One region of the Paenibacillus hunanensis genome, then DNA from elsewhere that is predicted to be linked to it. Evidence: riboswitches for the same ligand, from Rfam matches in the RefSeq annotation. Region 1 holds a riboswitch; each other region holds the start of a gene.
The links. Region 1 has a riboswitch for thiamine pyrophosphate ahead of SK066_RS21695 (ABC transporter substrate-binding protein). Riboswitches for the same ligand answer to the same signal wherever they lie in the genome.
Positions count from the first base shown of each region.

Region 1 (7,907 bases):
CCCTGCAGTTTCTGCTCCAGATACCACTTTTGAGCGTTCGTTACGATCTGGATCGATGGATCATCCTTCACCAGTGCAAAATAGCTAGTAATACGGGATGTTGTGGTACCAACTGGCCCACGGATGTAATCCAGTGTTTCCTCGTGTTCTTTGTATACGGAATCTACGACGCTTTGGTCTGCACCGACAAGTGCGGATTTGGTCGCTTTGTCATAGATTGGACGTGCTTCTACTTTGGAATTCGTTACTTTCCATTTGTCGCCATCCTGAGTCAGCTCCATATCGATAATACCGAGATGGTCGCCCCAGAAGCCAGGCTCTACGGAAGGTACGCCATTGATCGTTCCTTTTTCCAGATCCACGCCTGTTTTACCAGCGAAGTCGCTGCTTGGGAACACCTTGTGTGCGTGACCGAACATGATCGCATCAATGCCTGGCACCTTGCTCAGGTACAGCACAGAGTTTTCCATTAGCTCCGTTTGTGGGATATCCTCGAAGCCGGAGTGTGGAACCGCGATAATGATATCTGCACCTTCTGCCTTCATTTGCGGGATAAACTTGTTAGCGGTTTCCACGATATCCTTCACGACAACCTTGCCGTTCAGGTTCGCGCTGTCCCACTGCATAATTTGTGGTGGAACGAAGCCGATCACACCAACCTTCAGATCATGTGTCGCACCGCTCTCATCCGTTACTTTTTTGTCGAGAATGAGGTAAGGGGTAAAGTAGTTTTTCTCGCCTTTGCCTGTACCGTCATCGGTATAGATATTGGCATTCACATACGGGAAATTAGCGCCCTTTACAGCATTCGCCAGGAAGTCCAGACCATAGTTGAACTCATGGTTACCATAGTTACCTGCATCGTAGCCGAACTGATTCATCGCTTTGTACACAGGATGAACTTCGCCTGGCTTGAGCGGATTAACTTTTGCCATGTAATCGCCCAGCGGTGTGCCTTGCAGCAGGTCACCATTGTCGATCAGTACGCTGTTTTTCGCTTCGGCGCGTGCTTGCTTGATCAGTGTTGCCGTTTTGGCATAGCCATACTCATCAGTCGGCTTGTCGGAGTAATAATCATAGTTCACAACGTTGGTGTGAATATCCGTTGTCTCCATCAAACGAATCTTAACGACGGCACTACCAGTCGTTTCCGCTGCGAATACCGGAACGGCTGTTACAGCGAAGAGCTGTAGTGCGACCAAAGCGGTCACTGCTTTACGAATTGTCTTTTTCTCCAGTTTCAAAATGCATAACCCCTCCCGCATGATGTTGGGCACGTATCAGAGTCATTTTGTATCGCTTCCAAATCCGGTCATAAAAACAGGTGGCCGAAGCCAGATATGTACAAACAGCATGATCAAAGCACATTTCACTAAGATCAATTAAATATTGACCGGTGGTAAAATCGAAGCTAACAAACTTCCTTACGTGCGATTGCTTGGTAAAATTGTATACTATTGATTACAATATTTGAAGCAGAAGTTAACGTTTCTTTACTATTTTTTTAAATTTAATGTAAAAGCTACGATCGGGTGTTACGTTGGTGTCGTATTTCAAACAGGATGTAATGGCTTTGTTGTCTTCGCTTCCAGCATTATTATCGCGCATCGTAAGCTATTTAGTCTGCTCTACGGATGCTTCCCCTGTGCTCTATCGATGGCTATAGCTTCTGCGTCCTAGAAACTGTCCTGCATAGAGCATCGTATCTCTACACAGGACAGAGCCATCTCGCCAGATCAATTTTATTGCTCTTCAAAGGTAAGGGCAAAATGCAGTACATCTCGGCTCGCATTGCTACTACCCGCCGCATATACAATCTCTACGCGTGAGCCCTGCTGTAGCACAGTCGGTGCAGGTGCATCGGTATGCACCATGATGTTCAGTCCGGGTAAATGCCAGCCCTGCTGGGTCATGCCAAGCTGCTCCTGCGCCAGACCATCCAGCTCAAATACAAGCTCCATCGACACATCCGTCTGGAACCGTGCTGTAATATCCAGCCTGCGTACACCGACCTCTACCTCAAAGCTCATGCCGCGTAAATGCGTGTTCCAGCTCTGCCCCTGCTCGCGCCGCACCATGCGCATCGAATACCGCTCTCCAGCTGTTGTCATCCAATGCGCTGTTGCATGGTGCATCTGTCCATTCGTATTGCGACTGCCCGACAATCCACCGATCATCAGCCGATCTGTAATCCATGCCTTCGCTGTGCATACATGGCGATTTTGCCCGGGCAGATCGCGTTCACATAGCTCTTTGAATTGACGGGTGACAAAGCGCTCGGTGCCTCGATGCAGTAGCCGTTCTCTCGTCTGCTCCTGCATATCCACGCCCACAAGCGCGATCAATAGATTATGACTGGTTTCACAATTCACACGCGTCAGGTGACGATATTCTTCGCCAAGCGCCAGATAGAGCAGCACACCGATTGAGCTATGCTCAGTGATATCATTCTCATAGCTACGGGCAAAGGGACCGCAAATATTTTCCAGCTTCGGGCCGTAAAAGTCGGCGATATCCTGCCATAATCCATGCTCCAGCTCCAAGCCGATATGACGAAATGACAGTGTACGTCCGTACACACGCCACATCCCTAGCACCGTCAGATCAACGCCATAATACGTGCTGGAATTAAACTCAGCAAAGGAATGTAGCTCTATATAATCACGGTGCAGCATCGCCGCTCCCTGCTCTGCATGTGTCATCCATTCCAGATGTCCATAACGATGCCCGTAATAATGCGTAATAAACAGGTGCATTAGCTCAATATTCGTATTAGTCGGAATCGATTGGGAGCGATAGCGCTCCAGCGAGGTCGTCACTGTAAGCTGCATCGCACGATCCATTCGCTCCACCAGCTCTACGGGCAATTCATGCTCAAAATGCTCTAATATCACCGCAAATGTCGATGCGATAAATTCACGCCAGTTCGGATCAAAGCTCTCCCATACACGTGGAAATACTTCATCTGTCGCCTGCCGAAATAGCTGTGCGAGCTGCTCATCACCTGCCAGCTTGCCATATTCGGCAAAACGGCGATACACCTCATCCAGCGCGTCAGACTGCGCATAGCCAAAGCCCGGCGGGAAGCTGCTCCAGGCACTATGCCCGGCTGGCGGCACCGGACGTTCCAGTGAGGTATTGAAGGTGCCATCATAGATTTCGCCTGGCTGTACGAGCTGTAGCTCAAGAATTTGCTCGATGATCCGGCAGGCTGTCTTCACTTCTTCCGCACCGCCGCGCAGGAGTAGTCCAAGCGCGTAATGTGCACTTTCCCGTGTATCATGCTGATCCTCTTCTCCGCGAATCATATGCACATCTGCATCATAGCGTGCATCCAGCTCATCCATTGCCTGCTGTATCAAAAATTGCTTGTCCGGTGATAATGATGCGATGTTATTGCGTTTGCCCATCCTCCATACCGCCCCTTCCCCATATCGATGAATGCTTCAAAGTATGCTGCACGATCGCTTCATCTGGCAATAAACTTGTTTGCAACCATAAACCGTATGCCCGATGCGATCCACCTGATAACGATGACTGCGCCATTTTCCATCTCGTTCACTCCATAACAAAAAAACGTCAAACCGGCATAGAGCCAGCTTGGCGTTTTCATTTTCAGCCTTCCAAAGGTGTCTGTGGAAAGCAATTGTCATTCAAATCACGAGACAGTTTTCTATTTTTAAGCTGTTTATGATACAGATAGGAATCCATAATCCGATCGAGTTGCTCGGATTGATCGATCACGCGGTGGTCACAAATGCCATGCTCGGCAGCCATCTGATTCAAAATACGGCGCTCCTGCTCGATTTGCTGTTCCATCTTTTTCAAATCCAAGGAAACCACCTCCCGTCGTTTATCCCTTCCGGCATCCATAACCCGCGCTGACAAGCAGCTCTAGCGGCTGCTATGGAGGAGACTCCGTATGGAAACGGTATGTCACCTTATTGTATGATCGCTCATACGAAATAGGGTGCTACATCCTGCTATAAAAACATCGTTTGACTCTACCGTATGAACACGATATGAGCCACATGCTTAATAACTAAAATTTGTAGCTTTATATTCGTTATACCTTAATTTTACAAGCAGTTTCAAGTTCCTACAGTCCCTATTTTATCCTGATAATGGAAGCAAAAACTGACAAAAAATCCGTTCCACTCTGTCGGTATGTATACGTAAATATTACAAATTTCGATAACGAATAAACGTGTATTTTGCATCATGCCTGTCACACAGCGCAAAAAACGGACCCCAGCAATCGTGCCAGAGTCCGTTTACCGTTTGTTCCAAAGCGCTGAATAGCGCTAATTTTGTCGGATCATCGACGCGTTACATGTCAGCGATTAGGCTTCCCATGTTTGACGATTACCGTCTTGGTCAATATATTCAATCATTTGTGGCGTGATATCCAGTACAACATAATCCGGATCGTCTGGGCCATCCAGCCATTTTTTAAATTCATCTTTCCAGACACGTTGCTTCAGCTCGCTATCGCTGGACACTTTGCAGGTCGCTTCGATCTGTACCACTTCACTGTTACCGCCCTTTTCATAACCAAGTAGCAAGTAGCAGTTCGGGTTTTGCTCCAACTCTTCGACTTTATGCGTTTTGCGGTCAGTCGCGAGATGGATGTGCAGCCCATCATTATATAGTGCCATGTAACGTACACGAGGCTTATTGTTTTCTACTGTACCAAATGCGCAAAATGGATTGTTCTCCAGGGCTTTGATGATTGCTTGTTCTGTAGTTGCTGTACTCATGATCAAGCTCCTTCCGCAATTCGAATTAGTATTTAGAGGAACACTAACACTAATGTGTTAGGAATTCGCTAACACTGTAGTTCCATGTGTCGCGTCGTTCGCGTTCATGTCTCCACTCGTTACATACCCGCTCTGTTACCTGCTGAACCGTACGCCCCTTCCACTATCCTACTGGACAGGCTGGAACGGCTCGTCTATAATTACACCTAGAAAAAGCGCATAACGTGTGGGGAGCTGGAGGAGTCCGGCTGAGAGTGTATTCGATTAATACTGACCCTTATACCTGATCTGGATAATGCCAGCGTAGGAAGCTACACATGCCATGTATGTAAGCTCATATATGCACCTATGTCGTCCCGGGTCCGGGGCGCTTTTTTATTTTATACAGCAATTTGCAGGACGAATGGGTTACTACGAAGGGAGCAACAACCGTAATGAGAAGAATCGGAACTACACTGGGCATCCTGCTCATCGCAGGTGCACTGCTTGTCATGACAGCATGTGGACAAAAACAAAACACCACCTCATCCGGCGCATCAGGCGGCAATTCACCTGCACTCAAGGATGTACAGGTCGTGCTGGACTGGACACCCAATACGAATCATACCGGGCTGTATGTCGCTCAGCAGATAGGCTATTACAAGGACGCAGGCTTGAATGTAGAGATCATCCAGCCGGGTCAGAGCGGCGCGGATACGCTCGTTGCCTCCGGTAAAGTACCATTTGGCATCAGCTATCAGGAGAGCGTCACGCAGGCACGTGTACAGGGCGTACCGCTCGTCTCCATCGCAGCCGTCATTCAGCATAATACATCCGGCTTTGCCGCACCGGTCGATCGCGGTATCAAAACGCCGAAGGACATGGAAGGCAAATCCTATGGCGCATGGGGCTCCCCCGTGGAAGAAGCCGTTATGAAGTCGATCATGGATACCGATGGCGGTGATGTGACCAAGGTAAAAAGCGTCAACATCGGCGATGCCGACTATTTTACAGCCGTGAAAAAAGGAATTGATTTTGCCTGGATCTACTACGGCTGGACGGGTATCGAAGCCAAGCTGCGCGGCGAACCACTGGATATGCTGTACGTCAAAGACTACTCACCTAGTCTCGACTACTACACACCTGTCATCACTACCAACGAGCAGCAAATCCAAAAAGACCCTGAGCTCGTCAAAGCCTTTATGAGCGCAACCGCCAAAGGCTACGAATACGCCATCGCCAATCCCGACAAAGCAGCCGACATCCTGACCAAAGCCGTACCCGATCTCGATCCCAAGCTCGTCAAAGCCAGTCAGGAATGGCTATCTCCACGCTATCAAGACGACGCTTCCCAGTGGGGACTGCAAAAAGAACAGGTATGGAAAGGCTACGCCGACTGGATGTACAAGCAAAAACTACTCGAACAACCACTCGACGCCAGCAAAGCATTTACGAATGATTTCTTACCAGCTGCAACGAGTAAATAATTGCTACTAATCGTAATTGCTTGGAGTATGCTTGATTTTATAGAGGTTGCTTTGTGACCTCCATATTGCTTCATTGCTTTGATCACGCATCGGAGCGTTAATGAGAAGTGAGTTTCATTTTATCTGGAGAGTAGCTTTTATCTTATTTAAAGTACGGTTTAGGAATAAGGTAAGATTTAGGATGAAATTGCGCGGTATGAACTAGATTACCATCAGTGATGAAGCAGATGATTTTTTATAAAATATCTTTATACAGTAGGTATGAATTCCAAATGTGCATTTAAAGTAACATGCTTTTACGGATACAAAATAACCTTGGTAATATAACATCCCTTTGTCAGACATGTATGCCAAATTATGATGCGAGCATCACGGAACGAAGGGAAGGAAATAAGGGGAAAGGACTCCTTTGGAGGGGCGGGAATCTACAAGCCACTCCTACTCCGTAGATTCCCGCGGCTCCACCCGAGTCCGTCCCCTTATTCCTTCCCGTAGTGTCTGATGCCCCACAATCAAAAGTTTGCACATACACACGCACCAGCAAAGGATGTTTATTCCCACTTCAGGAGGCACACAATGGCTAACACTTTACTCAGCATCCAGGTCATTCCCAAAACCCAGCCCGGCGAAAACTCCTACGATTACGTAGACACAGCCATCGAGGTCATTCAATCATCCGGCGTAAAATACGAGGTGCATCCGCTCGAAACAACAATGGAAGGCGAGCTGCCAGAGCTGCTGGATATCGTTCGTCGTATGCATGAGGCGCTTGTGGAGAAGGGTAGCCCCAGCATCATTTCCCAGATCAAAATCGCCCACAATCCAGACGGCATCAGTATGAATGGATTGACGGAGAAGTATCGCTAATGTCCATACGTGACTGGTGGAAAGGCATATGGCCGCCCTTAGGGGCGGTCGTTTTGTTCCTCATCTTCTGGCAGGCGGCAACATCATTCTTCCACATTGAGGACTGGATTCTCCCCAGTCCAGCGCGGATCGTAAGCGAAGCGAGCCATAGCTATGAGCGTCTGATCGGGCATACATGGGCGACGCTACAACTCACACTGGAGGGCTTTGGCATCGGTGTGGTAATCGGTCTACTGGTAGCAGGCATTCTGCATGTGATTCCATTTCTTCGTCAGGCGTTATATCCACTGCTTATTTTGAGTCAAAATATTCCGGTGATTGCACTCGGCCCGTTGCTCATTATCTGGTTCGGCTTTGGCATCCTGTCGAAGCTGATCGTGATTGTGCTGGTCTGCTTCTTCCCGATTACAGTCGCGGCGCTAGGTGGACTTGCTGGAACCGATCGGACGATGCTCAATTATATGCAGATGATCGGCGCGTCACGCGGTCAGATTTTCTGGAAGCTGGAGCTGCCGTACAGTCTGCCTGCTGTCTTTTCGGGACTGCGTATCGCCGCAACATATAGCATCATGGGCGCAATTATTGCGGAATGGATTAGCAGTGATCAAGGACTTGGGTATTATATGCTATTGCAGCAATCAGCGTTTCGCACGGATCGGATGTTTGTAGCGATTCTGATCGTGATCGCACTCAGTCTGGTGATGTTCTCGCTAATCGTACTGCTGGAGCACTGGTGTATCCGCTGGCAACGAACGAATCATGAACGACAAGGAGGACGATGAGATGAAGAGTCCTAATCTATCGACAGATCACA
Region 1 is NZ_CP139194.1:5,329,876-5,337,782, forward strand. Features, by position in the region: gene SK066_RS21675 (bifunctional 2',3'-cyclic-nucleotide 2'-phosphodiesterase/3'-nucleotidase) at 1-1,244, opposite strand, end outside; gene SK066_RS21680 (hypothetical protein) at 1,743-3,410, opposite strand; gene SK066_RS21685 (aspartyl-phosphate phosphatase Spo0E family protein) at 3,616-3,834, opposite strand; gene SK066_RS21690 (pyridoxamine 5'-phosphate oxidase family protein) at 4,344-4,760, opposite strand; TPP riboswitch at 4,978-5,089, shown strand; gene SK066_RS21695 (ABC transporter substrate-binding protein) at 5,195-6,226, shown strand; gene SK066_RS21700 (thiamine-binding protein) at 6,803-7,093, shown strand; gene SK066_RS21705 (ABC transporter permease) at 7,093-7,875, shown strand; gene SK066_RS21710 (ABC transporter ATP-binding protein) at 7,877-7,907, shown strand, end outside.

Region 2 (7,907 bases), 150 kb from region 1:
GCAGTACGGGATGGTGCTGCCTGCATAGTGACCTTCCCAGATGATAGATGGGTCCTGCTGGTCGGCGTAGCGGCGGGCGGTGTGGGCGAATGGGGCGTCCCAGCTCCATGCGTCGGTGCCGACGAGTCGTACGCCGCGTTCGGTCAGGTACAGGGTCGCTTCGCGTCCGAAGCCGCAGCCTTTGAGCATGAAGTCGTCTTCGCCGTAGCGTTCACCTGCTGAGGTATGCACGAGTACGATGTCGCCGGGCTGTAGGTCGTGCCCGATGCGTTGTAGCTCGTGCTCAATCTCCGTAGCACTTACGATATGACCGTCAGGCAGATGTCGAAAATCGAGCTTCACGCCCGGTCCGTAAAACCAGTCTAGTGGCACCTCGTCAATTGTCAGCATCGGCTGACCGTCATCGGTGGTAGAGCGATAGTGATAAGGTGCATCGACATGGGTACCCACATGCGTGGTTACGCGAAGCTGCTCGATTGCCCAGCCTTCGCCGCCGGGGAGGTCTTCTTTTTTCAGTCCAGTGAAGCCAGCCAGTAGTTGCTGTGCGCCTTGCTGATGCGATATGTAGTCGATCTCCGGCAGACCGCCAGGCGGGTCAGAGGCGATTCCTGTTTTGAGTGTCACCGATAGATCAATCAAACGTTTTCCCTTCATTGGTCGTTCCTCCAATGGTTTGTAGTTTTGGGGGTGAGACAGAATAAGCTGCGCAGGTATTGAATAGAACTGAGTTACACATGTATGACTGGCACGATTCTTCATGTCTGATTGTAGTGATTCGGTTAATAGTCGGCAAGGAGCGTCAGCCCTGTTTGTGTGGAAAAGAAGCATGAGCCTGGCTTGTTCTACATATATTCGCTTGTTTCACATACAGAAGGAGGAGTTGTATGTAATGGAAAGGAAAAGCAAGCTGTACGTATTCTGAGACGGATGAATAGCTGAGTAGATAAGGTTTGTTGCTGTAAAAGTGAGGTATGGGATCCGCAGCCCTCATCGGTAGGCATAGCATGTGGAACCACACTGGTGGATAAATAGATATTGAGCCATCATACATCTACTTGTAGTCCAACTTCTTTAGTTCAATCTTACAATAGAACATACATTAAAAAGATAAAAGGACATCGATTCAGCATCGATATCCTTTTATTGGTCACGAGTTATTGTTTTAACATACAGCCACTTTCGGTAGAAGCTCATGGCAAAGCAGCCTAATCATCTAAAGCTAGCTCCTGCCTCTGTCGAATACAACTACAACTACAACTACAACTACAACTACAACTACAACTACAACTACAAAATGATTGTAACGTTGGATCTGATCATGCATCATTCCACCATGATGGGCACACTGCATCTGTGTATCTATTAATCCTTCACACCTACAGCCAGATGATTAACACTGTCGTCACACTGAGCAACGCCACTGCATACAGGGCATCACGCCGTGCCAGCACTGGCTGCACATAATACGTGCGCTCGCGCGTACCTGTGAAGCCTCTTGCCTCCATTGCAATCGCGATGCGCTCAGACTTGCGTACGCCCTGACTGAACAGGGGGAGCGCATAGCGCAGGAATGCCTTACCTCCAGGTTCCTGACGATAGCCGCGAATACGATGGGCGATCTTCATCTGTTGTAGCTCACTTTGAAATAATGGGATAAACCGAAATCCTGCCAGCATCCCGTATGCCCATTTAGGCGACAGTCGGAGCTGATGGATCAGACTCATCATCATACGATTCAGGTCGGTAGTTGAGGTGAATAGCATGCCATAGGTGACAAAGCCAAGCATGCGCAAGCCGATTAATAGCCCATTGTTCAGACTCTCTGTCGTTACGCGAAACCATGCCCATTGCCATAGTACATGCTCACCTTTACCGAATGCCGCCAGCATCCAGCAGACGAGCACGAAGAATAATGTGTAGGGCAATAAGCGGCGCAGCAGATAGCCGATCGTCCAGCCACCCACGCTGATGCCGATCAGCACCGCAACCAGCCAGATCGCGAGCGTGAGTAGCGGGTCACGTATCGCCATAAGCGCTGCCATCACCAGCACATGCACGATTAGCTTGCAGGATGGATTCAGCGTGGATAACCACGAGCCATTACTTTTCATATCGTCTGCCACTCCTTTCGCTCCAGATACAGACGATAGGGTAACGGTGCTTCAATCGCACTTCCCTGTAGCAGCTGCTGGTTCAAAAATAACCCCGGCGGGTCACCATCGTACGCAATCTGTCCCTGCTGGAATAACAGCACCCGATCTGCATACTGATCGACCAGCTCCATATCATGTGTAACCATCACAATCGTCGTGCCCTCCTGCTGTCGCCTTTGCAGACGACCGATCAGCTCTGCCGCTGTACGCGCATCCTGTCCGAAGGTTGGCTCGTCCAGCAATAAGAGCTCCTGATCAAATAACAGCATCGTCGCTACACTCAAGCGGCGCTTTTGACCGAGACTGAGTGAGAAGGGATGCTCATCCCGAAGACGCTCCAATCCGAACTCGCGCAGCAATTGTAACGTTCGTTCCTCCAGCTGCTGCTCCTCCCAGCCGCGCTGCCGTCCACCAAAGGCGATCTCATCGTAGACCGTATCCGTCACGAATTGCAGCTCTGGATTTTGAAAAACAAAGCCTGCACGCGCGTATAGCTCCCGATCCGACCACTTACGAAGCTCTTTGCCGTGGAAACGGATCGAGCCGGACAATGGGGGTACAAGCCGAAGCAAGCTTTTCAAAAAGGTACTTTTGCCGCTCCCATTCTCGCCGACGATTGCGATCCATTGTCCGGGTGAAATGTCTACATTGATGCCGTTCATGACTGACTTGCGTCCGTAGCCGATGGTCAAGCGCTCGGTTTGGAGCAACGGATCGGCAGTAGGAAGCGAAGAAGGTATGGATGAGCTTACATCAATGCTTGCCCTGGCACCTGCTTGCGTGCTTTTGCGGTCATTCATTGCAGTGCTCGTCATAGTGGCTATCGTATTCCTATTCCCCTTATCCAGAGCCTCATCCCGTACACCCATTGTCGCCATACGAGCAACGGTAGAGGTAGACGCTCCATCGCCCGTCACCGTCTCCCTAACCGAAGCCGCATGAGCACCCCACATGATAGGGCGCTGTGCCAGACGCTGCTGTAGCTCTCTCGTTAACCGCACCGCCAGCGGATGAGCCGAATTGCTACGCACATCCTCCCACTGATACGGAAACAGCTGCGGCAACCAGATGCCCGCCTCGACCATATCCTGCCGATGCTCCTTCATCACCCGTGCTGGCGAGCCATCCGCGATCAATCGCCCCTGTCCATCCAGCAAAATCACCCGATCCATCCACTCGATGCATCCATCCAGTACATGCTCCACGATCACCATCGTGTGCTGGGAAGCATCCCCGAGCTGTCGTAATAAGGCAAATACTTCATTGCGGCTAGCAGGATCAAGCTGTGCCGTCGGCTCATCGAAAAAGAGCACCTCTGGCTCTAACGCCAGCAGACATGCCAGCGCCAGTCGCTGCTTCATGCCGCCAGATAACGTCTCAATTGGCGTATCGCGCGGAATGTGCAAGCCGACCTGCTCCATCGCTCGGTCGATCAGCGGCTCCATTTCCTCACGCGGAACCGAGCGATTTTCCAGACTAAAAGCGATCTCTTCATCGACACGCAGCATACAAAATTGCGAATCCGGGTCCTGAAACATCACGCCACAGGCGGGCTGACGATAGACATCTCCCTCCACCTCTGCCTCCACATGCTCCGGTATAATGCCTGCCAGTACAGACAGCAATGTCGACTTCCCACTACCGCTCGGTCCTAGAATCAGCACCTTTTCCCCTTGCTGAATATGCAGATGCAGATGGTGCAGCACCGGTCGCTCCTGACTGTAAAAGCGTACCGATAGCCCGTCACAGCCGAGATATACTTGCTCACGAACCGGTTGGAAGACCATTGCCTGTTCCTCTTCTGCGACGCGATTTCATCATTTCATATGAATTCAAAACACCTGTACGCGCCAGCGCTTCGACCACAATCTTAGCGAGCAAGCCGCCCAGCAGGATGCCACTCACCACCTGAATGCCCAGTGTCAGCCAGAACATTGTCGGTGTGTAATAGCCCATACCGTTCGCAATTACGCTATAGACCATACTGCCCACCGCTGCCAGCGCACCGGACAGCATTAATGTCCACACATTGAAGCGGCGATAACCAAAGATCGCAAACGCCAGCTCTGCACCCAATCCTTGAAATACCCCGATCAATAGCGCCGACAGGCCAAAATGGCTACCTGTCAACATCTCCACTGCCGCCGCTGCCACCTCAGCGATCAGCGCTGCACCCGGCTTGCGAATAATATACGCCACAATCGGGCTGGCAATCACCCAGATTCCAAACATAAAGCCCGCACCAACTGGCCCCACGAGCGCCGAGATCGGAATCCATAGCGTAGACCAGCCCAGATACACCACTCCACAGGCCACGGACAAAATAACTGCCAGCACAACCTCCTTCATATTCCATGTGCGGCTCATACGCGTGATACCTCCACTGTCGTCTGCTCCTGGAGTGGTACCGGCCAATCCTCCAGCGTGTACGCCATGTCCCAGAACATATATTCATACTGACAGCTTAAAATAAAATGACGCTTCATCCGTTCCCGATGCTCCGGCGTTGTCCGCTCTGCAATCTCATCCAGACGCTGGCAAAAGCGCTCTGTAATCGTATCTGTACGATTACCGTAAAAGTCGATCCACTCGTAAAATGGATGCGAGGCATCCGGCTTCACCTCACCCAGCAGACGCTTGCCAATCTCCAGATACGTCCACGGACAAGGCAGCAGCACGGCTAGAATATCGCCCAGATCACCTTCCTGTGCTGCGGTCAGCATATGGCGAATATAGTTGTGCGCGGACGGAGCGAGCGGATAACCCTGCAATTGTTCATAGGGCACGCCTGCCACCTGACAAAAGTTATGATGCGGATGAATCTCACTGTGCAGCACAAAGCCGATCTGCTCATTGAACATCGCCATATCGTCACGATGCTGGCATTTTGCAATCGCTGTACCGTAAATGCGCATAAACGCATTTAAATATTCAAAATCCTGCTTCACATAATGCACCAGCTGCTCTGACTTCAAATTGCCCTCCGCAATACCTCGTACAAAGGGATGATGATAGATCGCCTCAAATACCGGATCGGCTGCCTTTCTAATTTCCTGTGAAAAACTCATCATTTCCGCTCTCCTTTTCAAGTAAAAGTAATCGGAAAGAACCACTCTGAGCTAGGGCGTAGGGTTCGCTAACACGGACAAGGTAAGATATTTTGCTGCGCAAAAATCACTTTTCATTGCACCCCGTGTTAGGAGACCACTAACACTAGAGACGCAAAAAAGCCGCCCCAAATGGAGCGGCAGTATAAACGGCATAGATGATCCTATCCCTGCACGGTCTCCACTTTCCTACGCTAGTACGAACTAGATCAGGTTCCAAGGGTCCGAGGCAATCTCGTCTCAGCCAGTCGATGGCTCCCCTAGTGGTCTTTCTCGTATGAGTCCTGCGCAAGCTACTATATCAGCAGCTTACAGCAAGGCTGTTTGATTGCCTTCTACTCTACACAGCGATATTCCGTCTGTCAAGCAGAGGAGTTGTCAGGCGGTAGTTATCCCTTATACAGGCGTTTACTTCACGTATTGATACGTACCCTTTGGATATTTATTCCATTCATATGATAAATTGAATTGATTGGAACCATATCCAATAGCGTCTTTGCGTAAAATCGTACCACCGTTTGGTAGCATTTGATTTTGCGAAGTCGGGTCGCCCAGCACATCCAGAACAGTGTTACCGCGCTTGAGCACAATGCCTGTCAGATTATAATCATTTGGTGAATACATCATGATCTCATCGTTGTAATACCATGCACTGGTGACATCCATGTAGTCATAGAATGTCGAGTTGATGATAATCTGATTCATGCCTTGCGACGTGCCATCATACAATAATGGAAGGGTAACCGTGCTGATGGTATTCGTTTGTTTCATCCATTTGTAAAAGGTGAGGCTGTAATCTTTATTTTTGCTCGAAGCCGAAGTCGTATTCATCAGCACGACCATACGTCCATCGCCACCGTCCACATATTGGGAGAAGTACATATCCTTTGTTGTGACCGGATCCTGCTTGACTGCAAATACAGCAGCGCGTCCGTCCGCACCTACGACCCATTGCAGAACTGGCAGCGAAGTTAACGACAGTAGCGTATTGTTCAGCGATATTGGGCCTGTAAATGTGGAATCTGCTGTACCCATGTAGGTTGTAAAGGTGCTTTGACCTGGGAATAGATCGGACAGATCGTAATCGATCGCATTCATTCCATATTTGAGATTCACTGTAATAACCGAGGTGTTAATCAGCAGGGCATTATGCACCTTGAACGTGTACTGTACTGTGCCACCAGCACCATCATCCGCAGTGATCGCTACATCGGTCACACCACTGACTGTACCTGCTTTTAGCGTGAGCATATTGCCATCGATCGATGCACTTGCCACATCCGTATTGCTGGACGTTAGTGTATACGTAAGTGCGTCTCCGTCCTCGTCGCTGAATAGCTGGTTCAGATCATAATTACGAGCATTGGTAACGCCCGGCGTAAGCATTTGCTCAGACATCGCAGCTACTACAGTTGGCGCATGATTGATTTTGACAACCTGTAATGCAAACGAAGAGCTATTACGACGACCGTATTTATCATAAACGTCAAACGTAACGGTTGTATCACCAATCTGGAGCGGCGTTAGCAAAATGCTCGCATTTTTGGTCGATACAGTTGCTGTCGAATGATCATACGTATCCGCCGTCACACTGATCGAATCCGGGTCGATATTTTGCAAATACGGCATTAAGCCGAACCATACGGGCGGTTTGCGCAGATTGACGACTTGCTGTGGAATGAACGAGATCGAAGCTTCCTCCAGTATCGTAACTGGAATATCGGTAGTAATCTCCCCACCGCGTCCATCGCGTGCATAGACCTTGATCGAGGCTGTACCCGCAGCACCTGGTGTAACGCTGAGCGTGCTTGCATGAACCGAGGTCTGAGCAACATACACATCCGACGTCACCGCTTCATAGGTAAGCACATCGTCATCTGGATCAGAGAATAGCTTCGACAGATCCACATCGGTTGCCGAGCGTCCTGTGATCAACGTTACCGCCTGCGGCGTATTCGTAACGATCGGGCTGCGATTAGGCGCTGGCAAGACGGTAACGAGCAGCTCGGCTACCGTTTCCCCGCCACGTCCATCCTTTGCCGTAATCGCAATCTTCGTGCTTCCTTCCTTAACCGCATGAACAGACAGCTGTGTGCCACTGAGTGTGGTGCTGGCTGTACCTGGATCTACGGAAGCTGCCGACAACTGAATCGGATCGCCGTCTGCATCGCTAAATGTATGACTCAGATCCACATTTTCATCATCACCACGTACCGTCACGGTGACGGGTAATAATGGTGCTGCGACAGGCTTATGATTAGGAACAGGCAACACCTCAACCTGAAAGGTCAGCGTCGATTGTCCGGGTACTCCATCATCTGTGATCGCATCGTCCTTTGCCGTTACGGTGATCGTTACAATACCAACCTGCAATGGATCAAGCTGTAGCGTGCCGCTATTATTCAGTGTGAGCTTGACCCGATCAGGCTGGTCAACCATAGCACTGTACGTTAATGTTCCCTGTTCCGGGTCTGTAAAATAATCCTTCAATGTCAGCGATACGCCAGGCTGCTCCATTGTCAGCTTCTGGTCTGCCGCAGGAGTGACAACTGGATTACCATTAACCGTCACTTTGAATGTCGTATTCACACGTTTACCTCTACCATCATTGGCAGCGACGGTGATCGTAGCTGTACCTGCGGATAGC
Region 2 is NZ_CP139194.1:5,482,479-5,490,385, forward strand. Features, by position in the region: gene SK066_RS22295 (cyclase family protein) at 1-759, opposite strand, end outside; gene SK066_RS22300 (hypothetical protein) at 1,193-1,366, shown strand; gene SK066_RS22305 (energy-coupling factor transporter transmembrane component T family protein) at 1,377-2,111, opposite strand; gene SK066_RS22310 (ABC transporter ATP-binding protein) at 2,108-3,940, opposite strand; gene SK066_RS22315 (ECF transporter S component) at 3,918-4,520, opposite strand; gene tenA (thiaminase II) at 4,517-5,221, opposite strand; TPP riboswitch at 5,430-5,532, opposite strand; gene SK066_RS22325 (S-layer homology domain-containing protein) at 5,669-7,907, opposite strand, start outside.
Region 2: linked by a shared signal. The riboswitch ahead of tenA (thiaminase II) and the one ahead of SK066_RS21695 (ABC transporter substrate-binding protein) in region 1 are both predicted to bind thiamine pyrophosphate.

Region 3 (7,907 bases), 2.7 Mb from region 1:
CACCAGCATGAGCCGCCCATTGTTTTTCGGGATATGAAGCCGTCTAATGTGATGATTACACCTGATGGTGATGTACGGTTAATCGATTTTGGCATTGCACGTACGTTTAAGCCAGAGGAAAGCCAGGATACAATCAAGCTAGGAACAGTGGGCTTTGCGGCGCCAGAGCAATATGGGGGAGGACAGACGGATCATCGCTCTGATCTATATGGATTGGGTGCATTGTTGCTCTATCTGGCAACTGGCGGCATGTATAGTGAATGGCTAGCTGGGATGGAGGGGCTGATACGGACAGATATGCCTCAGCATGCTGTACAGATGCTACAGCGTTTATTGCAACCCGATCCATCGCATCGTTTTCAGTCTGCGAGTGAGGCAAGACAGGCACTTTATGTGAAGCCTCTTCAGCGCTCACGTGGTCAAGGTGGAGCATCGACCCAGATCATCCAGTGGAATAAAACAACCCAGGTGATCGCATTGCTTGGAGCCAGCTCAGGCACAGGCACAACTCATACAGCGATTATGCTAGCTCATTATCTGGCGCGAATGAATCATACTGTAGCACTGGTAGAAATGAATAGTGACCCGGGAGCCTTTGCCCGTATTCAGCAGGTCGCGGTAACAGGTATGAATGAACAGCAGCGACTGCGTGAATCGCGTCAGTTTGAGCTGGAAGGCGTGCATTACTGGCGTGAGGCTGCACGTGCAGAGGTAGTTTCCCTGCTGAGTGGGAGCTACCAGTTTATCGTGCTTGATCTAGGTCGATATAGACAAAATGATCGACTGGAGGAGTTCCTTCGTGCAGATATGCCGATTATTATTGGCTCTGGTGCAGAATGGCGCTATCAGGATGTGATCGAGATGATGACAGCATTAAAGCAATACTCACGGGAAAAATGGCATTATTGTCTGCCACTTGCACAGGATGAAGCAGTACGAAGACTGCGCAAAGAGCTGGCTACTGACCAGGTCTATGCGTTACCGTGGCAGCCCGATCCATTTGATGAGGATGAGGATATTGCTATGCAGCTAGCTGTACTGCTACAGCGTTATCTTCCGATTGTCCGTAAAAAGCGTAAATTCCGATTCGGGTTACAGTTATTTTGATTCGTTTGTACCTGTACAGGCGAAGAATGAGACGTTAGACATAGAGCAAAAAGATGAACTTTCAAATTGCGCAAATTTTTGACTAAAATTGATGCAGTTGAAGGGGCTATAGGAGCAGGTAAGACTCGTCCTTTTATCCCTTTAAAGCTGAAGTCGATATAGTATAAGCTTAATGAGTAGGCAACTTGTAGTGAAGAATACCACTACATACGATATTACAAGTAATCTAGCAATGAATGATTAGATGGTGTGTTAATCCGTTGTTATACTTTCTCATAACGTTAAGAAAGTGAATCAGATGGTAGAAAGCAAGCTGGTGTACGGACGATTGCGGAGGGCGTTATGTTCAGATCGGGAGCCTATCGATATGCCAAAGGGGGAGCAAATATGACAACGGTAATGTTTTGGAGTCCTGATGCCGGTCATGGTAAAACCTCGTCACATACGGCGATTGCAGCTATAACGACAGCCCTGCAATATAGAGCGCGTTTATTGCTTTGTCATAATGGACATCGAGGACATGGAGTGGAATCTGCCTGTGCAGAGGATCTGGCAGAGAAGGCTGCTGAAGTCTGGATGGAAGGCCCTGGTATTGATCGTCTGCATTATTTGCAGCAATCCGGTATTTTAAATGGTCATAATGTGTCGGATTACATGGTTCCGCTAATCCGTGGACGACTGGATCTATTATCCGGAACAAGGCACAGTCAGGAAGATGCTGGCTTTGGAGATAGCTTCTGGCGCTCCTTGCTTGCTTCTGCTGGTGAGGCGTACGATCTAGTTGTACTGGATGCAGGGGCAGGCGAGGATAAGCTGCCGTTACTGGAAATGGCTGATCTGGTCGTTGTGAATCTCAGCCAGCATATGGAGCAGCTTCATCATTTTTTTGCTCATCCAGCTTATGCAGATTGGGCAGCTTCTTCCTGTTGGATTCCAGTGCTGGGGGCTTACCGGGCAGAAAGCAAGATTAATCTTGCACATATTAATCATACGTTTGGATTGAAGCGTCCGCTCTATGCGATTCGCGATTGTCAGCCGTTTCATGATGCCTGGAATTCGCGCCGGTTGTTATCCTTTATGCGCTATCGGTTAATGCTGGATTGGCCGGAGGAGCAAGCTGGTGAATTTTTCCGTCAATCCTTTGAGCTGACGACAGCGATTCTAGAAGGGCTGGAACAGTTAGAGGGAGCGCCACAGCCATCGCTTCGTACCATTAGAGAATATAACAGAGTTCAGCATATTCAATATACAGATCAAGCAGCGCAGGCATTAGCCGCTCGACTTTCGCATTCGATGCATGAAAGCATGAAGTAAAGAGTATGAACTAAAGCGCATGAATTAAAGCGTAGACCGAATTGTATCTATATTAGATTAAGCGATGACTATGCGATGAAGCACTCTGTAGCAGTTGCTTTATCTGTTATGTTTTGCTAAGATGGGAATGCTTAATGAAGTGAGAGCATTATATATAATTTGCACTGGGGGAGCCTTTAAGGCTGAGATGACAGGCGATCTGTCGAACCCTTTGTACCTGATCTGGATCATACCAGCGTAGGGAAGTGGAAGAAGCATATCTCCATTTGCGTATAGTTCGTATGTTGACGTATTCGTCCGTGCCCATTCTGATCGAGAATGGTGATCATGGATAAAGTTTGTATCGTTGCAGGTTGTAATGACGGCGTTCTTGCTTATGTCGAGGAACCCAGTATGACCCGTACATACTGTCAATCATGCATATACGTAACTGAGTTTGACTTCAATCATCATTGGGGATACATACGCGTGTATGTCTGATGTCGACGATGTTTATACGTAACGATACGATAAACAGCCACTTTCCTGAACGGGGAGGTGGCTGTTTTGCGTTTCATTCGCCAGCGGAGTCGCTATCAATGCAGCTTCATGAACAGAAGTGAATGGAAGCGGTAGCCCAGTACATGACCTTTGGTACATGATCTTGAGCAGGTACATCCTATGTGAGGGTTCATACAGACGTAGTGGAGGGGGCATAGTACGCTGATGGAAATACATGTGATCACACCAGAGCAGCTGCAACGTCAGCGTCTGATCGACGTTGCCAGCTGCGTTTATCCATATGTGACCGCTATTCATATTCGTCAGAAAAACTGGTCTTCGCAGGAGATGAAGCGGTTTGTTCATCAATTGCTGGAGCAAGGAATACCAGCGTCTAAGCTGGTACTGAACGGGCATCCTCTGCTGGCGCTGGACATGCAGCTTGGTGGTATTCATTTACCAGAACGGGTACAGCTAGCTGAATCTGCTTCTGAACACGAGTGCATGAGAATCCGTTCGTCATTACGTGTGGGGCGATCGGTTCATAGCATGGATAGTGGGAAGCGGGCAGAGCGGGAAGGCTGTGATTATGTGTTTTTTGGTCATGTGTACGCGACAAGCTCCAAGCCTGGTATTCCTCCACGCGGGCTTGTAGCGGCGAAGGAGTTGTGTAACACGCTACACATCCCTGTTATTGCAATTGGAGGTATTCAGCCGCAGCATGTGCGCGAATTACATGCAATTGGTGTGGCAGGTATCGCTATGATGTCTGGTATTTTCGAGGCAGAGCAGCCCGAGCGCCAGCTTGAGCGTTATCAAAAAGAGCTTACTAAGGCGGAAGCAACTAAAATCCAAATAGGAAGTGACCCAGAATGAGAAGTAATGGTCATTACGATGTGATCGTAGTTGGCGGTGGGGCGATCGGTGCAAGCATCGCATATGAACTGGTGCAAAAGGGTGTGCGTGTAGCATTGATTGAAAAACATCAGCCTGCGTCCGGTGCATCCGGTGCAGCAGGAGGAATGCTGGCAGCCAGCTCCGAGCATTTTGCTACACCAGAGCTGTATGAGCTTGCTCTTCAAAGTCGAGCATTGTATTCACAGCTAAGCGAACAGCTGCATGAGCTGACGGGTATAAATATCGGCTTACGCACGGAAGGGTTTTTACTACCTATTCATCGGCAGCAGGATATGGATTGGGAAAGCCGTCAGCGCCGCATTGGTGAAGCCCAGGCCAAGGGGATGGAATGGTGGGATAACGAGCGTTTAGCGACAGAAGAACCGAATGTGCGCGCTGAGGATGGTATGCTGTACAATCCTGCCGAGCCACAGCTTGTTCCTTCCTTGTTGACTGAGGCTTATGTGGCGGCGTTTATTCGCTTAGGAGGTACACTTCATAGCGATCAAGAAGTGATTCGTCTGTTGCGTGAGCCTAATGGTCGCGGCCTTGTCCATGGTGTAATTACAGAGCATGGCATTCTGTATGCGGATCAGGTGGTGCTTGCTTCCGGCCTGGGCACATCACGCTTACTGGCTGCTGAAGGATTACGATTGCCCTTTTTGCCTGTAAAAGGGGAATTGATGGAGATTCGCACGCCGATACCATGGCTGCATCATACGATTTATAGCGATACCATTTATATCATTCCGAAGCATCCTCATCGCATATGGGTAGGAGCAACAAGTAAGCCCGGACAGCATAGCACGATTGTTGAGGCAGGTGCCGTTGTTGAGCTATTAATGAGGGCGCAGCGCTATATTCCAATGCTGACAAAAGGCGAGCTGGTACGCTGCTGGGCAGGCATTCGCCCGGGTACACCGGATGAGCTCCCTTATATCGGTCCTGTGCGAGAGCTACAGGGGCTTTGGATTGCAGCCGGACATTATCGCAATGGCATTTTGCTATCAGCTGGAACGGCCAAGCTCATGACAGAAGCGATCACAACAGGAAAGGATACGTTCATCCCGCATGCTTTCCGTCCTGAAAGGGCATTATATCCACTATCCTCAGCACCGAATAAGTATCAGGGTGCAGGTATAGCAACAGGTTATAACGTAAGGGAGTCCTGATAATGAAGCTAATTATTAATGGAAATGACCGCTTATTCCCTACACCCGTGCAAACCGTAGATGAATTGCTAAACGTGCTGAAGTTAGCGAATAAAATGGTCATTGTCGAGCATAACGAACACATTTTACAAAAGCATGAGCATCAGCAGACCGAGCTACAATCAGGAGATCGGTTAGAAATTGTACATTTTGTAGGAGGTGGCTGAACATGTTAACAATAGGACAACATCACATTGCATCACGACTACTACTCGGTACGGGCAAATTTACCGATCTGGATGTACAGGCACGCGCCGTGGAGGCATCAGGCACAGAGGTGTTGACCTTTGCTGTACGTCGCTTGAATCTGGATCAACCGGATGAGCCTAATTTTCTGGAACGACTTGACCTGAAAAGGTATAAGCTGCTGCCGAATACAGCTGGAGCGCATACCGCAGAGGAAGCGGTGCGTATTGCACGCCTCGCCAGAGCATCTGGATTATGTGATATGATAAAGGTCGAGGTTATTGGAAATGATCAGCTTATTTTACCTGATCCATTGGAAACGTATAAAGCATGCGAGATATTGCTAGCCGATGGCTTTACAGTGCTGCCTTACATTTCCGATGATTATATGCTGGCAAAAAGGCTACAGCAGCTGGGTGTACATGCCGTCATGCCAGGTGCCTCACCGATCGGCTCAGGGCGCGGAATTTTGAATCCATCTGCATTGGAATGGATTATTGGTGATGCAGAGGTGCCTGTCATTGTCGATGCAGGGATTCGATCTCCTGTCGATGCTGCCTACGCGATGCAGCTCGGAGCGGACGCAGTGCTGCTCAATACCGCAGTATCCGGTGCGACTGATCCGGTGCAAATGGCAACTGCAATGAAGCTCGCCGTTGAAGCTGGGCGTCTGGGCAGAGAGGCAGGCATGATTCCGATCAGGCAGTATGCGGTGGCAAGTAGCCCTACAGAAGGGATGATTACAACTTGATTCGCAACAAGGATGAACAGACGGAAGCGCGTCTGTCGAATAATACAGATCCTATAACGACCGATCCACATCGCCGATATTCGCGTCAGGAATTATTTGCACCACTCGGAACGAGCGGGCAGGAGCAGCTTGGACGCGCCTCCGTACTAATCGTTGGCGCAGGAGCACTTGGTTCCAGCTCGGCAGAAACGCTCGTACGTGCGGGAGTCGGTCATGTGACGATCGTAGATCGTGATTATGTAGAATGGAGTAATTTGCAGCGTCAGCAGCTGTTTACCGAGGAGGATGCAGCAGGACGTGTACCCAAAGCGATCGCTGCTCAGCAGCGTTTACAGCAAATTAACTCCACTGTACGTATTGATGCACATATCGCAGATGTCACCGTAGATGAGCTACAGGAGCTGATTGAAGGCATAGATCTGATTATGGATGCAACAGACAACTTTGAGACGCGATTACTCATTAACGATATGGCGCAAAAGCACAATATTCCATGGATCTACGGTGGTTGTGTAGGAAGCTACGGGATTACGTTTACCATTATTCCGGGTGTGACGCCGTGTCTGCAATGTCTGATGGAGACAGCGCCGCTTGGTGGAGATACCTGTGATACATCGGGCATCATTCCTCCAGCGGTGCAGATGGTCGTTGCTCACCAGACGACAGAAGCGATCAAGCTGCTCAGTGGCAAGCAGGAGCAGCTACGCGGTACATTGCTATCGTTTGATCTGTGGCGCAATGAGCAGGTATCGATCAAAATGAACAGCGCTCGTCGATCAGGTTGCCCGTCATGTGGGCAGGAGCCAACCTATCCGCATTTGAGCCGTGATGCGCAGAGCAAGTCCGAGGTGCTATGCGGTAGAGATACCGTGCAGATTCGTCCGGCACAGCGTCAGGCGCTTGATCTTCAGCATACAGCGAGTCGATTAAAAGGGCTGGGACAGCATGAGATTACCGTCAATCCGTTTTTGCTATCGATGACATTGGAGCAGGGAAGACGGATGGTTGTTTTTGGAGATGGTCGCGTGATGGTTCACGGTACAAAGGATATAACAGAGGCACGTACAATTTACCATCGCTATTTTGGCTAAACGTATAGATATATGGAGAGCGAAATGAATTTTATATGTTTAAAATGACTATTTCTCCTATAGAATAAAAAATTTTTGGATATAAAAATCCCCTCGTTAAAAGCCATTTTGAAAAACAGTGGAATAACCACAAAAAAACGATGTAAGCGTTATTAGGCTTACATCGTTTTTCATAGTTTTCTTGAAGTTTAAATTGAAATAAATACAAAAGGTCGATCTTCTCTTCTCTCCAGCAAATAACGAACAAAATGGAAGATGTATAAAAGATCATACGGAATTATAGTCAGATGATCTATACTGAATCATCAAGCCTGTAGAACAGACAGAGCTGATTGAAATAAGGCAATGAACCAAAATGGTCATCGTCCATCACAACACGGATACCTGTTATAACCCGAATCCAAAGCAGCTATAGCTAATCGCGACTCTGAATAATAAGCAGCAATCCGCCTTCAATAGATACCGTACCTTGCTCTGCGGCAAGCTTATTGCTAATCCCGAGCGAATGCCCCATCCGCAGCGTTGCATTTTCAAGCGGATACTGGAACCCAGTCAGGTGAATGCCAGTAACCTCCGACGTGATCGGCAGTAGCGATACATAAGGATAGCCTTGATTTTGAATAACGGAGGTGGTGGAGGTCAGAGATATGTAGTTATGCATATCCTTAATCGCGCAGCTCACCTGATGATGAAGAGCACGAATGAGCAGTTGTACATTGGCGATCGAATGATCAAATCGCGTACCCAGCGCGCCGAAAATAACAATTTCATCGATATGACGCTCCATCGCCGCTTCAAAAGCAGCCTCGGTATCGGTCAGATCCTTCTCAATCGGATCATAAACAACCAGTTCACCAGCTTGCTGACGAA
Region 3 is NZ_CP139194.1:2,592,658-2,600,564, forward strand. Features, by position in the region: gene SK066_RS10565 (serine/threonine protein kinase) at 1-1,107, shown strand, start outside; gene SK066_RS10570 (MinD/ParA family ATP-binding protein) at 1,495-2,421, shown strand; TPP riboswitch at 2,578-2,682, shown strand; gene SK066_RS10575 (thiamine phosphate synthase) at 3,127-3,777, shown strand; gene thiO (glycine oxidase ThiO) at 3,774-4,970, shown strand; gene thiS (sulfur carrier protein ThiS) at 4,973-5,176, shown strand; gene SK066_RS10590 (thiazole synthase) at 5,179-5,946, shown strand; gene SK066_RS10595 (MoeB/ThiF family adenylyltransferase) at 5,979-7,037, shown strand; gene SK066_RS10600 (thiamine diphosphokinase) at 7,453-7,907, opposite strand, start outside.
Region 3: linked by a shared signal. The riboswitch ahead of SK066_RS10575 (thiamine phosphate synthase) and the one ahead of SK066_RS21695 (ABC transporter substrate-binding protein) in region 1 are both predicted to bind thiamine pyrophosphate.

Region 4 (7,907 bases), 1.4 Mb from region 1:
TCGCCAGATTGACGCTCGATACGAGCATCGCGCACATGCACGATCACATCGTCATAATAGCTCAGATTTTCTTGATTAAGCTGGTCACGGATTACATTAATATCCCGTACCAGATGACGTACTGTACTCATCGTCATTTCCCCTTTCGCATTGGTGTCGGTATGAAGACATACGTGCCAGGCAACATACTCGTAATCCGGTCATTAAAGTATATCTACTTGCTTATTACCCAGCTCTGCTGCACTTGGATAGCCAGCTAACTCGGGCAGAGTAAGCAGGACAATAGCACGAGAAATAGACTCTACTGCACATCTATCGGAAATTCCTATTTTGACACACTTTCATCAGATTGACAATTGCTCGGAGGCAGTGATACTATAAGTTTATTATAATACTCACTAAACTTATCGGAATTATTTAAATTTAAATAGACATGTCGTTTATATACGTTATTATGCTCCATCATACATCGTTAGCATGCAGGAGCAAAGTCCCAGAATAGCTGGCAACACATCGGCATCGCTTAACACGGGAATACAGGATATACATTGTACAAAAATCATGCCTTTTAAGGAGGAGTTCATTATGGAACGCAATATTACGATTCGTCATCATGAGGTTGATCTGGCTGCGAGCATACATTATCCGGTTGCAGACCATAAGCCGGAAGGCAAAGGAAAGGGTCGAACTCCACTGATTGTCATCTGTCATGGATTTGTTGGCAACCGGATCGGTACAGATCGCCTATTTGTCAAAAGTGCACGTAAGCTCGCTAACGAAGGCTATATGGTCGTACGCTTCGATTATGCAGGCTGTGGAGAGAGCACAGGCGAATACGGTCAACAGGGACTGGAATCGATGGTCGAGCAGACGCGTACGATTTTGGATTATGTGATGAACTGCAATGATATTGATCCGACTCGTGTGACGCTGCTGGGGCATAGTCTGGGCGGTGCGGTGGCTATTTTGACGGCGGTACGTGATCGCCGTGTGAATCATCTGGTGCTGTGGTCGCCGGTTGGTCATCCATTTAATGATATCGTCAAAATTGTCGGTAGAGAAACGTATGATCAGGCGGTATTGGAGGGCGAGGCTGATTATCTGGGATATGGCTTTGCGCCAGAGTATTTCGAATCGCTTGGTCATTTTCAGCCATTTCAGGAGGTGCGCCGCTTTCAGGGCGATGTGCTCGTCATTCATGGAACAGGCGATGATGTGATTCCGGTCGACTATGCCTTTTTGTATCAAAAGGAGCTATGGACACGTAGCGAGGGTCGCTGTGATAAAGAAATTATTTTCCAGGCGGATCATACGTATTCGTCAGGCCCGCATCGCCGCGAGCTGCTGGAGCATACATGCACATGGCTATCGGAGCGCTCGGCTGCACAGACGCAGTGGCAGCACTGGATGATCTAGTATTTATAAATTAATCGCAGAGGCAATCCAGCAGCAAGGACTTTGCCAAAGCGCGATAGCCGTGGTATGGTAAGAAAACAGGGCGGCAGCATCGATCGATATCGATTGGTGGTTGCCTCTGTAATGCATACATCTGTGCTACATGTATATTCCATCTATATACAATACAGCTGTGTGCAGAGTTATACTGTAATATAACTTGAAATTAAATACTCATCTTGAACCGACAATGCAGGATAAGCTTACAAGTGGCATTGTACGGTAGCAATTTCACTAGGGGAGCCTTGATGGCTGAGACGAATGCGATATTCGGACCCTTGGAACCTGATCTGGATCATACCAGCGGAGGGAAGTGGAAGACGACTATTCATTCAAACATATGGAGCAGACTCATCATGATGAGTGCTGTTTTATAGATAAATGGACGAATACGACCCACCTTTCTCTTTTGGGAGATCGGTGGGTTTTTTGTTGTGCATCGAAGCATCATACAAGGCTAGAAATGACATCGGGAGGCGAAAGGAATGTCCATTTTACAACAGGTACGGAATAGGAATCCACTCGTTCACAATATTACGAATGTGGTGGTGACGAACTTTACAGCGAATGGATTGCTGGCGCTGGGAGCATCCCCTTTTATGGCGTATGCGCATGAAGAGGTGGCAGATGTGGCGGCGATGGCGGGAGCAGTTATGCTGAATATCGGCACACTTGATCCGTATACCGTGCAATCGATCAAGCTGGCAGGGCAGGCGGCGAATCGTGCTGGAGTGCCTGTTGTCTTCGATCCAGTCGGTGCGGGAGCAACGGCGTATCGTACCGCTACGGCGCTGGAGATTGTGGCTGAGGTGAAGGTCGATATCATACGAGGCAATGTAGCGGAAGTTGCTCATGTGATCGGCGAGAATTGGCAGATCAAGGGCGTGGATGCTGGCGGCGGAGCGGGTGATCGGAAGGAGCTTGCCCTGCGCGCGGCGCGTAAGCTGGGCTGTATCGTTATCATCACAGGCGAACAGGATATCATTACCGATGGCACGCAGCTGAACACGGTAACGAATGGTCATGTACTGCTGACCCGTGTGACTGGAACGGGCTGTCTACTCAGCTCGGTCGTCGCTGCATTTGCTGCGGTTGTACAGGGTGCCGAGCGGCGTCTGGAAGCAGTTACTGAGGCTGTAGCATGTTATGGACTGGCCGCCGAACTAGCCGCGGTTGATGCGGGTGGACAGGGAACAGGTAGCTTTCAAACTGCATTTTTGAACCGTTTATCCACGATTACACCGGAGCAGGTGAACGAGCATTGTCGTATTCAGCGTCATATCTATCCAGCACATGAAACGAAGCATTGAATGGCTATACCGGGGAACGTCTCCAATCCATCCACGATAGCAAAGGAGCAGAAAAGAATGCATATTCCACAAGCATTAACGATTGCCGGTTCAGATAGTGGCGGCGGAGCAGGGATTCAAGCCGATTTAAAAACATTTCAGGAGCTGGGCGTGTACGGCATGTCGGTCATTACAGCAATTACCGCACAAAATACGGCCGGTGTACAGGGCGTCTATCCGATCGAGCTAGAAGGTGTCGTGACCCAGCTACATTCGATTGGCGACGATCTTCAACCTGCCGCGATCAAAACAGGCATGCTGTTCAGCGCAGATATTATTCATGAAGTCGCTGTCGCAGTGCGGCAGTATCAATGGAACACATTAGTCATTGATCCCGTTATGGTAGCGAAAGGTGGCTCTGTGCTGCTACAACAGCAGGCGATCCAGGTATTAATTCGAGAGTTACTACCGCTAGCGGCAGTCATTACGCCTAATGTGCCAGAAGCCGAGCTATTAACAGGGAGTACGATCCACACGCTGAAGGAACGCGAGCAAGCGGCACGCCAGCTGGTGCAAATGGGCGCACGCGCCGCTGTAATCAAAGGGGGGCACGATACATCTACACCACAGGCTGTGGATGTGCTGTTCGATGGCAAGCAGTTTCATTATGTAGAATATCCGCGTGTAGATACGCCACACACGCATGGGACGGGCTGTACCTATTCGGCAGCGATGACCGCTGAGCTGGCGAAAGGCAACGGATTATTGCAAGCTGTACAAACTGCCAAAGCATTCGTGCATGCAGCGATTGAGGACGGACTTGGGATTGGCTCGGTGCATGGGCCAACGAATCATTTTGCATATCGACAAAGGAGGGCTGTGCGATGAACTCGTCCCTATTTTTCGATGGAGCTAATCGCTATCGTTCATCCACCCATGACAATGAGCAGCGTGCGACTGATGCTGACCGTCCTGATGTGCAGTCAGATATACAGTCAAAAACACAGGCGGATCGCATCGATCTGGCTAGCGGCGATTCGGCTCACGATCATAAAGCTACAGGTTCGCTACTGCCTGCTACTGACACAGCGGCGCGCATCGATTGGATTCGCGCGCGCATGCCGCTGTATCTTGTGATGGGCAGTGTGAATTGCCGCCAAGCCCCCGAGCAGGTGCTGGAGCAGGCAATCGCTGGCGGCATTACCCTATTTCAATATCGGGAAAAGGGGAAGCAAGCATTGCGCGGTCAGGAGTATGTGGAGCTGGCACGTCGCTTGCAGGATATTTGCCGCAAGTATCAGATTCCTTTTATCGTTAATGATGATCTGGAGCTGGCGCTGGAGTTGGATGCGGACGGAGTACATGTCGGACAAAATGATCAGCCCGCAGAATGGATACGCCAGCGTCTTGGCCCTAACAAAATTGTCGGTGTCTCTGCCCATTCGCTCAAAGAAGCGAGCCGTGCTATCGCCGCTGGTGCGGATTATCTCGGTATCGGGCCTATTTACCCGACAAGCTCCAAGGACGATGCCGAGCCTGTACGTGGTACCGAAGTGATCCAACAGGTGCGCCGCTCGGGTCTGACGATTCCGCTGGTGGGCATTGGGGGAATCCATGAGCATAATGCTGCCCCGGTAATACAAGATGGTGCAGACGGCGTAGCAGTCATCTCGGCTATTACAGCGGCAGCTGCACCTACGGAGGCGGCAAAGCATTTAAAAAAAGTAATTGCCCAGCGATTGTAGTTGCACTTCTGAAAAGCACCCTTACAATACTCGGTTGAAGGTTGCTCTTTACTTGTACAGGCTCCTTTCGGAATTGAAATGGTTACTCATTAGCGCTTCATTTGAGTTGCTATGTACATTTCCCTATAATTGGACTTGCCAATCTCCTGTATCAATCTGTGCTATATCCCTTTGCAAATTATTGTCATCTGTAGCTCGTGAAGCTGGTGATCTCAATTGGGATATCGAAGCCGATTGATCCATAGTACACAACATACCCACACAGGAGAATGTACACGAGCAATGCCGAAAGGAGTCATAGGTATGCTAAAAGAACGAATTCAATATTTGTGCGACAAAAAGCAATTATCCCGCAAAGAATTAACCGACGGGCTGGTAACGCAGGCTCACTTTTCCAATATTCTTGCTGGTCGTTACGCGCTGCCGGAGGATCTGGCGGAAGCGATGGCGCAGCGACTCGGCGTGGATACGAACTATATTGCTCAAACTGATCTTACGGATACATCTACATTGCAGGAAGCAGAGCGTATTTTCGACATGCTATCGGCACAGGCATCGTCGATTCCTGAGCAGCAGGTGAACGAGCTGCCGGATCGTCACCCTGCACTGACGGTTGAATTAACAACTGCTCTGATGAAAGCGACCTATTACCAGCAGCTGAACGATACCGATGCTTATCAGTATGTGCATCAATCGTATTTGAACTTTTATCTGGAGCATTTTGGACGACCGGATCAGCTTCAATTGCCTGTGCCTCTGCATAAAGCGTTATTGTTTTATAAAATCCAGCATTTTCGTTCGCTGGGCCAGTATTATGATGTGTTGTATCAGCTGGAATTGTGGCTGCCTTTGCTGGATCAAGGCAGTGAGACATGGCTGACGGCGCAGCAGATTCGATTGGAAGCGTACGTACATACTCGACAATTTGAACAAGCCAAGTCGTCTTTTGAAAAGATCACCACCCATATTTATGAGCAACGCCTGTTCCATCGGCTCTCCGGTCTGTATGTGCTGTACAGCGGCTATTGCTTTTCGATGGAATGGACGCAGGAGGCATTAACCGCGCTGGCAATGGCTGAAGCGCATCTCGTTCACGCTCAGCATCAGAGCGATACATTAAGTGCGATTATGAATAACCGCATCATTATGCTTACGCGGAGCGGTGAGCTGGAGCAGGCACAGCAGGAGCTTGATCGCTTTCGGCAGATCATACGGATGCAGCCAGAAGAGACGCAGCAGCAATGGGAACCGATATTACTGGTATATCATTGCGAAATGGCTCTGGCGCGTAAAGACTGGGGAGCGCTTATACCGTTGCTGGACAAGCTACGAGTCTGCACACTGGCGACCGATCAGCAGATGGCGCTCTTTTTTTATGAAAGTCAGCTATCGCTATCTTCGGGGCAGCATGATTCGTTTGTCGAGCAGGCACTGCAATGCTTGCCTTATTTTGAAGGGATTCGTCAGCAGGATCGGATAGGTGTGCTGTATGAAGGATTGGCCACAGTGGCAGAGGAGCAGCGACGTTATAAGGATGCGGCGCTGTATTATCGCAAGCTGGTGTATTTGCTGCGTCACGCATAGTTGCGTGGACACGGAAGAGAGTCGGAAATACATTGGCGATTAGGAACGAAGGTACAAGAGAAGTAAAAGTAGAATTAAAAGTAAATGTGAAGGTGAACGTGAGTTCAGATCAGGATAGATACAAGTACAAGTATAAGGTGTGAAAGATTATCATTTCGTGCAAGTGTAGCTGCAATTAATCGATTATAGCTACATACCATCGATCAATTAGCGAATACGTAACCTCCAATTGCATCTGAATCCAATGCAAAATCGTCCCAATCTGACATTTTTGTTTAGAGAATTTTCCCTATTTGAGCCTAAACGCACAATAAACAGCCAATCCTAAAAGCTTTAAGCGGATGTATCTCCAGATTTATTTGCCGCAAGCCCCTTTTTATAATAAAAAAAGATCGATTTCCTCGCACTCAAGCAGGCATTTTGCCTGCTTTTTTGTATGTGTCCAAATCTATTGTGGCTGTCCAGCGCTGTTTCTATAATAAAACTAAGCAACACCGATTCATCGATCCTACCGTATACGATCGATTTCATATTGTAACGAAGTACCATACAAATTTAGAGGAGCGTGTCACCAATGATGAAATTTTTCAAAAAGAAATCCGAGCCAACTGACCGATTACAGCAAGCCGATGCTGCATTGAATAAAGGATTAAGCGGTATGCTGATCAAGGGGCTGGTTCCCAAGGAACAACGACAGCAAATGAGTGACGGATTGGAAGCAGCCAAGCAGATGCAAGCCGCAGCTTCTGGAAGTGTAGCGATCACAGCAATGGGAACGATCGTATCAGTCAAGGATACGGGCAAGCTGGTTAATTTCGACCCGATTGTATTGTTGACGATGGATGTAGTCGAAAATAGCGGCTCTCGCTATTCGCACACAATGGAGACGCTCGTTCCGAAAATGCAAATCCCACGCCCTGGCGATGTGATCGGACTGGGCACCCATCCAGCGCATCCATCTTCATTTATTTATATGGGGCCACTTGGCTGAGTAGGGGCATAGTCTTAACCATTGCAACGAAGCACGAAGCACGAAGCACGAAGCACGAAGCACGAAGCACGAAGCACGAAGCAAATTTATATGAAATGAGGAATGCATAATGATTAAATTTCTTACAACAACGGGTATACTATGTATCCTGGCAGTGGCGATCCTTCCGTTATATGCTAATTATACTGGCAACGGTGTGACTTCTATTACCGATGCATCCTGGTATAGACCACTGATGTATACTGGCGCCGCGCTGGTGTTTCTCCCATCTCTTCTAGGCACCGTATTCAGCTTACGTACGATCAAATCTGGTGAAGCAGCAGTTGGCTTAATCCGTCGAGTTCAGCAAACGGGCACTTATGTCAACGAGCAGCCACAGTTGAATATTGAAGTGATGGTGACGCGTCAAGGACAGCAACCGTATCCAGCCTCTTTTCAAGCGATTATCCCACAAACGGCAATCCCACAATTCCAACCAGGTAGCGTAATTCCATTGCTTGTATCCGCTAAACATCCATCCAAGGTCGGACTGGATCGCAATGGACAAGTATCGCAGGAGCAGGTGCAATCCTTGCTGAACGAGCAGATGATTCGTCAGGGGGTAGCTCCAGAAATGATGGAGATCGCTCAGCATGGCGAACAACTCTATGCCAAAGTGCTAGAAGTTGTGCCACTCGGTACCAGCCATCAAGGCAAGCTTCCTTTACAAATGACCTTGGGCGTTACCACAGCAACAGGAGAGACGCGCACGATCCAAACGAAAAAAGATGTGTTTGAAAGTAGCCTGCCTCAGATCCAGCAGGGTCATATTATTCGTGTCATGTATTCGGACAAATATCCGAA
Region 4 is NZ_CP139194.1:1,062,133-1,070,039, forward strand. Features, by position in the region: gene SK066_RS04190 (DUF1129 family protein) at 1-131, opposite strand, end outside; gene SK066_RS04195 (alpha/beta hydrolase) at 586-1,416, shown strand; TPP riboswitch at 1,682-1,784, shown strand; gene thiM (hydroxyethylthiazole kinase) at 1,941-2,765, shown strand; gene thiD (bifunctional hydroxymethylpyrimidine kinase/phosphomethylpyrimidine kinase) at 2,823-3,632, shown strand; gene thiE (thiamine phosphate synthase) at 3,629-4,489, shown strand; gene SK066_RS04215 (helix-turn-helix domain-containing protein) at 4,793-6,073, shown strand; gene SK066_RS04220 (hypothetical protein) at 6,648-7,064, shown strand; gene SK066_RS04225 (hypothetical protein) at 7,174-7,907, shown strand, end outside.
Region 4: linked by a shared signal. The riboswitch ahead of thiM (hydroxyethylthiazole kinase) and the one ahead of SK066_RS21695 (ABC transporter substrate-binding protein) in region 1 are both predicted to bind thiamine pyrophosphate.